Regions from separate parts of the Clostridium sp. JNZ X4-2 genome, predicted to be linked through region 1. Evidence: riboswitches for the same ligand, from Rfam matches in the RefSeq annotation. Region 1 holds a riboswitch; each other region holds the start of a gene.
The links. A riboswitch is a leader RNA that binds a small molecule or an ion and turns the genes downstream of it on or off. The one in region 1 is predicted to bind cyclic di-GMP.
Positions count from the first base shown of each region.

Region 1 (4,543 bases):
ATCATCAATTGATTTGTCAAGGGATCTGTTTTCAAGCTTTCCCAAAGCAACAGATTTTGCAAGTCCAGCAACAAAGCAGGAAGTGAGGCCATACATTTTTCCCTGAGTTCCTTTTATAAAATCACCTTCAAATGCATATGTCAAAAAATATAATTGAGATTTAGCTTCTCCTTTATTTCTACAATAGTATATAGCACCTTCCAGACCTAATGGTACAATTAGGTGATTGCACTTAGACAGAAAAGTAAGAGTGGGGTTATTTTTTATTTGCCAAACAAAATCCAGTGCCGTTCTTTCCCAGGAAAGATTTTTACTTATGTTAACTTCCTTGGAACGCAGATCATCTCCGTTTATAACTACTATAGTGTTTTCCATATGAAATTGTTCTAAATGTTTCCAAAGCTTAGTTGATTTAGAGGGATCGTCCATTTTATATATAATGGTTGGATGGCTGTCAGATTCTTTTAAAGCTGAAGGCCAAAATTCTTCATTATTATTAAAACCATTATTTTCATCATCAAGTATAACCATACCGGCATTTTTATCATCATTTATAATAGGAAACAATTTGGGATCATTAAAAAGTATTTCTGTAAATCCCAAAAATTCCTTTACCCTATACACTTTATTCCTGTCTTTGTCCTTGGATGTTGCAGGGAAAAGGCCTAACTGTATGGTAGAACTGAGAATTCCCTTTGGCAAATGATCTTTATCATAATCTATTTTAGGAGAAATCACATTGGCTCCTGTAGATAAGGATACAAGTTTGGCTAAAAGTAAAGACTCTCCTTCAGCCATTTTATTATATATATGTGGATACTGCTGCCAATTTAAGTCGCTTATATATTCATTGTTGATTTGCCAAAATAATAAATTTACGCATACATCACCAGATACAACAATATTAAAATCCTGGATTTCCATAACTGCAACTCCTTCTTTCATTTAGATGTTAAATTTTAAAACAAGTTCTTTCAGATATTTCGAACTCTGATTAACATGATCCATCTCAATTTTTATCTGATTTGCCCTATCTTTTATTTTTAATACTTTATCAGCAATATCATTTGTACCCTTGGCACCATCACTGCTTGCTCTTGATATCTCATCAATTCCCTCCGACATAACCTTTATTGATGCAAAAAGTTCCTCTGAAGTTGAACTTAAATTTCTTACTAAATTATTGATATACAATGCATCTTTATCATAATTTTCTCCTACCAAAACTGATTCTTCATAACTTTTAACTACTTTTGCTTCAATATAATCTAATGTCCGTTCTGAAGCATTTGACAGGCTGTCTACAGCTTCAAATACGGTATTAATAGTACTCTGTATTTCCTTGACAGTTTCCTTAGAGTTTTCAGCCAGTTTCCCGATTTCCTCAGCAACTACTGAAAAGCCCTTTCCTGCTTCACCAGCTCTAGCGGATTCAATTGCAGCATTTAAAGCCAGAAGGTTAGTTTGTGAAGATATCTGTGAAATTGACTCCAATAATATTCTAATTTTTTCAACTTTTTTTACTTTTTCCAAAGCTTCATCCATAATCTTTTTAATGCTTGCACCTGTTTCATTGGCATCTGCTTGAAGTGCCACAGAATTTTCCTTTAAAGCAACGGCCTTCTTACTAATCTCATCTGCGGATTCAGCCCCTTTCTGGGATTTATCTGCCATGGATTTTACTGCATTCTTAAACTCAGAAGAAGAGGAGTTTATTTCCTCTGTTGAAGATGAAGTTTGTTCTATTCCAGCAGATACTTGCTGCACTGCTGCAGATATGCCTTCAAGCTTCTCTGCAAGATCAACAATATCATCATTTGAAATTGCTAATGCCTTATTTATATTTTTACTTTCATCAGTTATAGCCATAATAATACCTTTTACAGAATCTTGCATTGAATTAATTGCATTGCTCAACTGTCCAAATTCATCTTCTGCATTTACTTTCAATGGAGGAATTTTCAAGTTACCCTTAGCAATTTCTTTTAAAGATATTATACTGTCATTTATCTGGATTACCATCATATGTGAAAAAAACAAGGCTATAACTACAGCAATTATAAAACCAATTGCAAAAATGACACCCATAACAAGTTTTGCCTTAACATTCTCCGCTCTAATACTGTTAAGTGCATCGTTATTCAATTTATTTATTTCATTATTTAATTTATCATGAACATGCTTGCACACATCCATGTATTTTTTTCCATCCCCCAGTCTGTTTAATGCCACTTCAATTTTACCTGTCTTTACAAGTTCAACTTGAGAATCAAAATATTTATTTATCACTTCAATATTAGGAATTTCTTCATCAGTTATAATACTTGCCATATCTTGATATTTAGTATAGTAATTTTTAATTTCTCTTATATTCTCATCTATACTTTTACGGCTGGTACTATATGATTCTAAATATTTTTTATCCCCATTACTTGCAATATATCCTCTGACCCCTGATTCCTCATCAATCAATTCACTATTAATGTCTTTAATTAATCTATCCATTGGAATGACATTACTTATTAATTTATCATTAATAGTCTCCATATAGCTAAAGTTATAATAAGCACAAACAGTAGTAACCAACATAATTATTAAAATAATACCAAATCCAATTAACAGTTTTATCTGCAATTTAGCATTTTTAAACATAATACTCCCCCCTAATTATACTCCTATTTATTGCTTTTCATTATCAATGTTCTCTTTTTCAATGATTTTATAATTAATCAGCATTACCTCCTTAAATACATCTACTACCCATAACACAATATTCTCATTATTGGCAACTGTACAAGGATCTTCACCATATACTTTGACCTTTTCACAGGGTATTCAACAGCATAAATAAAAAAACAATAATCAGTTGTTAAGCTAATTATTGGACGGTTGTACCATTAACTTCAAATTCCCAAGGTACCCACATTAAGAGAATTCTTCATCGTTTCCATATTATGTATTTTATTAATGTAATTAATTATTACTAAGAAAATATATGTATTTAATAATAAAATTTATATGTTAAGCTTTATTTATGTAATATTACCATATTAATATCAATATTTCAATAAATATTGATACATAATAAAAACAAATTGACTTCTTTGAATATTTAGTATATTATATATTTATTAATCAGCAACTGCATCTAAATTTACTTCTTATATAAAGCAAGGTGATTTGATGTATACAGAAAATACAGTATATATAGTGGGTAATGCAAAAACTAATGTTGATAACGCCATTACCATTAGATTCAATTCGTTCTATATAGGTTTTGTGGTGGATTTAAATACAGGTAAGATACTTGATTTGAATTCATCTTCCACATTGAAGACCACTGATGAATTTATAAGATCCCTTTTAATGGGCAGAAGTCTTAAAGCCTTTGATAATGAATTAGAAAAGCAGATAATAAAAAGATATCATGGTTCCTCTCAGAGGGCCATCATTGTAGCTTATAAGGATGGAATTAAAAAATATAATGAAATCAAAAAGAAATATTTTTAATTTTACTGTTTTATTTATGATAAATAAGCTATCCTTATTTTAAAGTAAATGAAAGCCAGTAAAAGCACAATACTAATAGTGCTTTTACTGGCTTTTTTATATTAATTTCAAGGAGGTAATCTTAATGAAGATAAAGGATATAAAAATAAGAAAAATATCCGTTCCACTGAACACCCCGTTTAAAACTGCACTGCGTACTGTGGAAAGTGTAGAAGATATTATAGTGGAAATATACACGGACACAGGCAATATCGGTTTTGGAGAAGCCCCGCCTACCGGGGCCATAACAGGAGACACAACTGGAGCAATAAAAGGGGCTATAGAAGATCACATAAAGAAATCCATCATAGGTATGGATATAGAAAACTTTGAAGCCTTAATGCAGAAATTAAACAGCTGTATTGTAAAAAATACCAGCGCAAAAGCTGCGGTGGACATAGCCCTCTACGATTTATACGGTCAATTGTATAAAGCTCCCTTATATAAGCTGCTTGGTGGATTTAGAAAAGAAATAACAACGGATATAACTATAAGTGTAAATAACCCTGATGAGATGGTAAAGGACAGCATAAATGCCATAAAAAGAGGATATAAAACCTTAAAGATAAAGGTAGGTAAAGATTCTAAAAAAGATCTGGAAAGAATGAAAGCTATAAGACAAGCTGTAGGATATGAAGCCGGCCTTAGAATAGACGCCAATCAAGGATGGAAACCTAAAGAAGCAGTAAAGGTGTTAAGAGAGATGGAAGATGCAGATCTTAAAATTGAACTTGTAGAACAACCTGTTACAGCACATGATGTAGATGGATTGAAGTTTGTTACAGACAACATATCCATACCGGTTTTAGCAGATGAAAGTATATTTTCTCCTGTGGATGCTCTAAATATTCTACAGAAGAGAGCAGCGGATCTAATAAATATTAAGCTCATGAAAACAGGTGGATTATACAATGCATTAAAGATATGTGCTCTGGCAGAAATATATGGAGTTGAATGCATGATAGGATGCATGCTGGAAGCAAAAGTAAGCGTT
Region 1 covers NZ_CM142685.1:2,826,425-2,830,967, forward strand. The annotation lists gene ACYUJ6_RS13580 (Ryanodine receptor Ryr) at 1-924, opposite strand, end outside; gene ACYUJ6_RS13585 (methyl-accepting chemotaxis protein) at 946-2,652, opposite strand; cyclic di-GMP riboswitch class II at 2,875-2,957, opposite strand; gene ACYUJ6_RS13590 (DUF3870 domain-containing protein) at 3,184-3,510, shown strand; gene ACYUJ6_RS13595 (dipeptide epimerase) at 3,635-4,543, shown strand, end outside.

Region 2 (4,543 bases), 1.2 Mb from region 1:
TCAGGATGTAACTGAAAATCCAAAGAATATTCAATTTGTAGAACTTGTTGCTACCCAGATTCCAAGATCACTTCCAGATGTGGATGCAGCAATAATAAATAGTGGAGTAGCTATAGATGCCAAACTCAACCCGGTTAAGGATTCAATTTATCTGGAAGATGTATCTAATAAAAATGCAAAACCATATATAAATGTAATTGTGGCCAGAGACAAGGACAAAAACAATGCTGTTTACAAAAAAGTAGTTAAGGCTTATCAAACTGATGAAATAAAGAAACTTATAAAAGAAACTTATAAAGGATCAGAAATTCCTGTTTTTTAAGCTTGGTTAAAAATTGGAGATTTAAGATATGTTTGAAATTTAAAAATATTATTTTATGGAGAAATATTGTTTCATTAAGGCATTTACTTGTGAAGAGGATTTAGATAAAATAGATGTTATATAAATTACAATAGGTAAAAATAATATTAGCAGTATTTGGAGGAGTTTATTATGAATAAAAGTTTTGCTACAAAGCTAATTCACCTTGGAGAACAAAATCCGGAATCCATTTCTAAATCTAAGACTTTACCTATCTCTATGACTTCCGTATTTGCTTTTGATGATGTAGAAACATTGGATGAAGTTTATGAGGGAAAAGCCAAGGGATATGTGTATTCTAGAAACGGGAACCCGGTTCATGATGCATTAAAGGAAATAATGTGCAGTGTTGACGAGGGAGAAGATGCCCAGGTCTTTTCATCTGGAATGGCAGCTGTTTCCATGTCAATTTTATCTCTGGTAAAGTCAGGAGATCATATAATAGCAGACAATGTATTATACGGTGGAACTTATCAATTCCTTAAGAATGAATTGAGTAAATTCAATATAGACGTTACTTTTGTAGATACCATAAATGAGCCCATGGAAAAATATTTTAGGCCCAATACAAAATTGGTGTATGTGGAAACTATATCAAATCCACTGATGAAGGTAGCTGATTTAAGGGCAATATCTAATATGACTCACTCTCACAATGCAAAATTAATTGTGGACAATACTTTTGCCACTCCTATAGTATGCCAGCCTATAAAGTTGGGCGCTGATATAGTGGTATACAGTGCAACAAAGTATTTGTGCGGTCACAGTGATGTAACTGGCGGAATTGCAGTTTCAAATAAAGAACTTACCCAGAACATAAGAAATATAGGGGCGCTTTATGGTCCCATGATGAGTCCTTTTGATGCATGGCTTGTTATAAGAAGCCTTAGAACTTTGGAGATTAGAATGATACAGCACTCTCAAAATGCTATAAAATTGGCAGATTTTTTGGAGAGACATGGTAAAGTGAAAAAAGTTTATTATCCTGGACTAAAATCTTCACCTTCAAGGGAGATAGCCAGCAAAAATTTTATCAATGGCTTGTATGGAGGAATGCTCAGCATAGATGTAGTTAATGGAGAAAAGGGAGCTTATGAACTCATAAGGGCACTTGACACTATAAAATTTGTACCTAGTCTGGCAGGAGTTGCCACATCTGTTTCATATCCTGTAAAGACTTCTCATAGGGCGCTAAGTGATGAAGAACTGCACAAAGCGAATATATCTAAAAGCCTTGTGCGTATTTCTACAGGGCTGGAAAATGTAGATGATTTAATCTCTGAATTTGATAAGGCACTGAGTAAAATATAGATACTTGAAGTAATTTAATAGAATAATTTTTAACCGTCAGTATGAAATATGCTGACGGTTATTAAAATTATCAAGTTATTTTTAATAAAATCAATGCATTTGGTATTTTTTTACTTGTTCTTTAAAAAACATTATTATATAATAATTACATATTATAATAATATAAATTATATTAAAAATTTCATTATAAATAGCAAACTCTATGAAAGTAGAGGACGCAAAGCTGCGGATCTAAAGCTGTTTTAGCCATGATAGCCGGGTTGCTGATGTTTATGATTTTATAACTTATTATTTGAGCTATAGCACTGAAACATTGGTGTTATAGCTCTTTTTAATTTATATAATATTATTTTTTATAATGCAAAATACAGAAATTAATGTCAAAAACTAAAAATAATGAAGATATCTTAAATATGATACAAATGATGTTGGGAGGAATATATATGAAGATTTCAAAAAGTATACCCCTTATTGCTGCAGCAATCATGCTCATATTGTCAATGCCAATTATAAAAGCCAGTGCATCTGAGGTAACTCCTGAGGTAACTCGTTTAAGTGGACAAGACAGATATGAGACCTCTGCAAATATTTCAAAGAATAATTGGAAGGCTTCTGAAAATGTAGTTCTTTCCAGTGGTCAGGGAGATGATAAGTTTGCAGATGCATTAGCTGGAACAGCACTTGCCTATGAAATAAATTCTCCCATGCTTTTGACAAATACAGATTATATACCTGAAGTGATATCAAATGAAATAAAAAGACTTAATGCGAAAAATATTTATTTGCTTGGTGGAACTGGTGTAATAGACAGTAGCGTTGAAAGTGATTTAAAAAATCAAGGGTATAATGTTATTAGATTAAGTGGACAAAGCCGATATGAAACGGCAGCTAAAATTGGTGAGGAAGCTGGAAAATATAAATCAATTACAGGGGCATTTTTAACTACCGGATATAAGTTCCAGTATGCTATGGCTGCCTCTCCTTATGTAGGAAAAGAAAATGCTATCATATTATTTACGGATGGAAATTCATTAAATCCCATTACCAAAGACATTATAAATAAGCTTAATATAAATAAGGTAACTATAATGGGAGGAGATGATGTGGTTTCACCCAGTATAGACAACCAACTCAAAAATATGGGTGTTATTGTTGAAAGAATAGGCGGAAACATGCCGGAAGATTTTGCTGCTAATGTGCTGAGTTCCCTTGGCAAAGATATAACTGGACTGGCAGTGGCAAATGACAGGACTTTTGCAGACAGCCTTTCGGGCTCTGTAGTAGCAGCTGAAAATAATCTTGGGATGGCTTTGATTGATAATGAGTTCAATTATAATATAAGTAAAGATAAAGTAACTAAAATTTTAATTTACGGCGGATATATATCTGTGTCACAACAAATGGAAAACTATTTAAAAAATATTATGGGTATGGAAAACAGCAGTAATTCAGTCACAAATCATGATGTCACTCCTAATTTGTCCGGAAAAGCAAATAAACCTATTTTAAGTGATGAAAAAGATTGGTATGAAGCTGTTAAAGCTTCAATTTCAAATTGTCAGGATCAACTCACCTATGATAATATTCATTCTTCCACCATGCCGGAGGATATTGTAAAGATTGTACTGGAGCAAAACCCGGATATGGACTACGTCGAAAGCTATAATATTTCAAATAATGGAAGTATCCGTTTTAACTATAGATTTTCAAAAGATGAATTGACAGGTATAAAAAACAAGACCAATGAAAAGGCAGAGGCGGTTCTTTCTAATATAATTAAGCCAGATATGACACAGACAGATAAAGCAAAAGCAATACATGATTATATTGCAGTTAATGCAAAATATGATTATGACGGCTATATAAAAAATACGGAACCAGTTGAGGATTATACGGCATATGGAATTCTGGTCAATGGCACAGGTGTATGCCAGGGATATGCGGCAGCATTTAATTTGATGGCAAGGATGTCAGGTATAAAGTCCATAGCTGTACAGGGAACTGCCAATGGAGGAACCCATGTATGGAATATGGTTATGCTTGATGGCAAAATTGGATATATAGATACTACCTGGGACGATCCGATTCCAGATAGGGAAGGTCAAATTATATATGATTATTTTGATATAAGTGAAGATAAAATGGAAAAAGATCATTTATGGGATGAAGAAAATTTTACTGAAAATTATCTGGATTATTAATAACATTTCATTTACCTGTTATAAACTTCAAATATCAAAAGATAGTTGAAAACAAGATCTGCTTATAAAGGGCAGATTTTGTTTTATATAAGAAAGCTGCTTGTATACAGCAATTTTATAAGAAACCCCTATTATCATATTTTAGTAAAAATATGATATAATTATTTATAATATTTTTAGATGTAGAAGTATATTCTTACCAATAACACACCTTAAACTATAGAAAAAGAGGTAAATATTATGGATTTAAATGGATTAAACCCGCAGGATGTAATATTTGCATTAGATATAGGTACAAGATCGGTAATAGGTACTGCAGGAATAGTACAAGATAAAAAATTCAATGTAATATCAGAGCATTGCATGGAACATAAGGAAAGAGCCATGATAGATGGTCAGATACATGATGTGGGTCTTGTAGCAAATTCAGTAAACATGATAAAAAAGCAGATAGAAAAAGACTTGAATATGAAAATAGAAAATGTATCTATAGCAGCTGCAGGAAGATTTTTGAGAACTGTAACAGTGAAAGAGGAAATGAAAGTTGATTATGATAGGGAAATAAACAGAGATACTATAAGAAGTTTAGAGCTGACGGCGGTAAAATCTGCAGAAAAAAAAGTAAGCCAGGATACAAAAGGAAGGCTGTATTGTGTTGGATACAGTGTAA
Region 2 covers NZ_CM142685.1:1,614,159-1,618,701, forward strand. The annotation lists gene ACYUJ6_RS07835 (MetQ/NlpA family ABC transporter substrate-binding protein) at 1-322, shown strand, start outside; gene ACYUJ6_RS07840 (trans-sulfuration enzyme family protein) at 494-1,672, shown strand; cyclic di-GMP riboswitch class I at 1,855-1,940, shown strand; gene ACYUJ6_RS07845 (cell wall-binding repeat-containing protein) at 2,116-3,873, shown strand; gene ACYUJ6_RS07850 (cell division protein FtsA) at 4,114-4,543, shown strand, end outside.
Region 2: it holds a riboswitch for cyclic di-GMP, as region 1 does, so the genes downstream of both, ACYUJ6_RS07845 (cell wall-binding repeat-containing protein) here and ACYUJ6_RS13585 (methyl-accepting chemotaxis protein) in region 1, are expected to answer to the same signal.

Region 3 (4,543 bases), 1.3 Mb from region 1:
TTATTCATTAAAATTACGCTGGCATATAATACTGCTCCCAGAAGCCCATATATTATTCCTTTTAGATGATTATATGATCCTGCGGTATTGGAGCCTGTATTCAGTATTAAGAATAATCCTGCCATTGCTATAATAACACAGCTGATTTTGGTTGCTGTAAGCTTTTCTTTAAGAAATATGGGTGATAATAGTATTACAAATATGGGAGCAAAATAATAACTGAGTGTTGCATTGGGTATAGTAGTGTATTTATATGCCTGAAATAAGAAAATCCAGTTCAATCCCAAGGCCATACCAGACATTATAAGCAATAGAAGATTTGCTTTTATTGACCTAAAAGATATTTTTTCACTTTTAATAAAGAAGACACAAATTAAAAATAAACTTCCAATAGAAGCTCTGAAAAAAGCCAGTTCAGCAGATGGTAAATTTATATTTTTTACAAATACACCAATACTTCCAAATATGAGCATGGATATGATAATATTAAGTTTAGCATTCATATTGAAACCTCCCTAAAATTGCACCTGATGCCTAATGATGAATATATTACCTGGGCTGCCCATTGAATTTATTTCAATATAATCCCCCTTCTGTTGACATGGAGACAGCTGCAGCATATAAGATGATAATATCAAATATAAGTAGATAATTCAATTATGGGAAATCCATATGAAACAGAAATGAATAGGAATAAAAGAAGTTGATGAGGGGGAGAGGTTCTTAAAGATATTGCCCTGGATTATATTTATAGTATTATAGTGATATAATAGTAAGTGAATTAAATTAGCAAATGGATGATTGTTTGCAATTTAATATTAAAATATATATAAACGAGGAGAGATGATATGGGTATCACAGTTAAAAATACCATAAAGAAATTTAAGCCAGAAATATCTGATTATGTAACTAAGAAATTATCAAAGCTGGATTCTAAATGTTATCTGCAGAGAAAACAATCTGATTATAAATTCAATATACATCAGAAAGAAAACAAGAAGCTGAATTTGCCCACAGCTGAAGGAAAACCTTGTATGAGAGCCTATGTATATGGAAATCTTATGTTTACCGAGGACAATGTTTATTTGTCGGACAGATGTATAAGCAATTCAGAGGCATTGGAACATGAAAGCTATAGGGCTATTTATGAAACTCAATATAATAAATTTATAAAACAACTGGAAAGCATGGACAATGAGGAAGACAAACAAAGGTTTAAAGAGGAAAATATGATTGTAAATGATGAAGATGATATGAAAGGAATAAAAATTACAGATGAAAATGTTGATGAAATAGTGAATAGTATACTTGATAATTTACTGCCATTTTCTCCTGAATATATTAAAATGTTTTTGGAATACAAATAGTTCTGGCAGAATATAAGCAGGTGTTAATAAAATTAGTCATTCTAACAGGATGCCTTTTTTTATTGCAAAACTTTAATGCATTATAATAATATAAAATCATGATATTATTGTGGATAACATATATAATTATAATCTAAATTAAAATTAGAAAGAAGGGTAAAATTCGACGAAAATTATACAAGTTTTTCAGAAGAATTAACCCATATATTTAATAAGCATTACAATAATGTCAGGCTGTTATTTGCACAAGAAATTTGCACTTATATCGGAGAAATATTTAATTTTAAAAAATGATTGCAAATCTTAAAACAAGTACTTACATATTAGTAAAAATTATGTTATTATTAAAATAATCTGATATTACTATAGGGAAAACAATGAAATGCACATTTTATTTGGGCATCAGGTGTGTATAGAGTTAGTGATGCAACCGGCTCTATGCTTATATTCATAAGTGTAGGGTTTTGTTTTACCTAAAAATGGAGAGTGTATATGGATATTTATTATGCTGTTATTATCTTTGTTTTTGGAGCTGTTATAGGGAGTTTCCTGAATGTGTGCATATACAGGATACCCAGGGGAGAGTCCACCGCATATCCTTCTTCCCACTGTACAAACTGTGGGAAGAAAATAAAGTGGCATGATCTGATACCTATAATAAGCTATTTTGTTTTAAAGGGAAAATGCAGATATTGTGGTGAAAAAATATCTATAAGATATCCTCTTATAGAATTTGCAACAGCTCTTTTATATTTAATGCTTTATATTAAAATTGGAATAGGTATTGATTTTATAAAATATGCCATGTTTATGAGCATTTTAATTGTTGTGGGAATGATAGATTTTGATACTACAGATGTTTATTTTAAGACAACAGCAGCTGGTTTTGCTGCTGCCCTTATATTTATGGCAGTGTATTGGAATATGGGTTTTGAAATAAGAAGCTTCATATTTGGAGGAGTATTCAGCGGGATATTTTTTGCAATTATCATACTTATAACAAAAGGCGGAATGGGATGGGGAGACATGGAAATCTGCGTTTTTTGCGGATTGTTCCTGGGGTTTAAACTGACTTTGGTGATGATGTTTTTATCCTTTGTTTTAGGTGCAGCTGTGGGAATAATTCTTATCCTGTCAGGCAAAAAATCAAGGAAGGATTACATACCCTTTGGACCTTTTATTTCACTGGCTTCAATTATAACCGTATTTTTAGGTGAAACCATATTAAATCTTTACCTGTAAAAATTTATAGTTTTATTTTGATTTAGTAAAATACGGTATTTTATATGACTGTTATTCCAAATAAACCGACTATTCTAAATTGACAAAAAAATTTAACATAGTATAATTAGATAAAAGTTAATAGATCACTTGTATAAGCTCATAATGAGGTTGAGCGTTTCTACCAGCTACCGTAAATAGTTGATTATAAGTATATTTAGAAATAGGTATAATATAATTATTTTTCGGCAGCTGGCTTTTTTGTACCTTTTTCTAAATGGTAAAGGAGAGTATTAATGAAAGATAAGAGAAAAAAACAAAGGGCTGCAATTGGAAAGGAAAAAGCAGATATTGTATTAAAAGGAGGCAATATAGTTAATGTATTTACCGAAGAGATAATAGAGAATGATGTGGCTATTGTAGAAGATACCATTGTGGGAATTGGAAAGTATGAGGGAAAAAGAGAGATTGATTGTACAGGCAAATATATTGTCCCAGGGTTTATTGATGCTCACATGCATATGGAATCCACCATGGTTATGCCTCAGGAGCTGTCAAAGGTGATCCTCAAATGGGGAACTACTACATTGATTGCAGATCCTCATGAATTGGTTAATGTAAAAGGTGAAAAGGCATTGGATTTTTTAATGGATGCAACAGAGCATGTACCATTGAATATATATATAATGATACCCTCATCTGTACCGGCTACAAAATTTGATACCAATGGAGCAGGCAAATTTCTTGCGGAAAATATGAAAAAGTATAAAGATAACCCAAGAGTTCTTGGACTGGGGGAAGTTATGTGTTTTCATGATGTAATAGAGAATAAAAAGGAAATAATGGATAAGATCGCTTTATTTGAAGACAAGATTATAGATGGACACGCACCGGGAATAACAGGAAAAGAAGTACAATCCTATCGCCTGGCAGGTATTGACAACGATCATGAATGTGTTGCCTTTAATGAGGTAGTGGAGAAAATGAGAGCTGGGTTTTACATTTTGATTAGAGAAGGCAGCGGAGCTAAAAACTTAGAGGCTATTGTAAAGGGAATTCTTCGTGAAAAACTTCCTTTTGAACAATGTATGTTTTGTACTGATGACAAACATTTGGATGACATTGAAAGAGAAGGGCACATCAGTTACAATGTAAAAAAAGCTATTGAACTGGGAGTACCTCCTGTTAAAGCAGTTAAAATGGCCACTTATTATCCTGCCAGATTTTACAGGCTTAAAAATCATGGAGCTGTTGCTGCGGGTTATAGGGCGGATATTGTAGTTCTAAAGGATCTAAAACAGATAAAAATAGACTTTGTTCTAAAATCTGGACATATTATAGATGACAATTACCTATCTTTATTTCAATATGAAGTTAAAGAGACAGAGATGTTGAATACAGTTATTTTTAAACCTATAACTGAAGAAAAATTAGTATTAAAAAGGGGAAAGAAAAATCATGTAATGGAAATTGTAAAAGAACAATTGACAACGGAACATCTTTTTGAAGAAATTCCTGGCAAGGGAGATGTCTTTATACCAAATAGGGAATATACCAAACTCTGTGTGGTGGAGCGCCATGGAAAAACTGACCATGTAGCTGTAGCTCCATTAAAGGGATTTGGAATAGAAAATGGAGCAATTGCAACTACAGTATCCCATGATTCTCATAATATTATAGCTGCAGGTGATAATGATAGAGATATTATGATGGCAGTGAATTATTTAAGAAAATTGCAGGGAGGATATGTCATTGCCTCCAATGGAAAAGTAATTGAAAGCCTTCCTCTTCCTATTGGAGGGTTAATTAGCAATTTATCAAGCAGTGAAGTGCAAAAAAACACAAAAAAGATGATTGACATTGCCAGAAAAATGGGAGTAAATTCTGGAATCGATCCTTTTATCACATTGTCTTTTATGGCACTTCCCGTTATTCCCAAAATTCGTCTTACAGAT
Region 3 covers NZ_CM142685.1:1,574,960-1,579,502, forward strand. The annotation lists gene ACYUJ6_RS07630 (DMT family transporter) at 1-503, opposite strand, end outside; gene ACYUJ6_RS07635 (hypothetical protein) at 849-1,367, shown strand; cyclic di-GMP riboswitch class II at 1,728-1,812, shown strand; gene ACYUJ6_RS07640 (prepilin peptidase) at 1,860-2,609, shown strand; purine riboswitch at 2,719-2,816, shown strand; gene ade (adenine deaminase) at 2,885-4,543, shown strand, end outside.
Region 3: it holds a riboswitch for cyclic di-GMP, as region 1 does, so the genes downstream of both, ACYUJ6_RS07640 (prepilin peptidase) here and ACYUJ6_RS13585 (methyl-accepting chemotaxis protein) in region 1, are expected to answer to the same signal.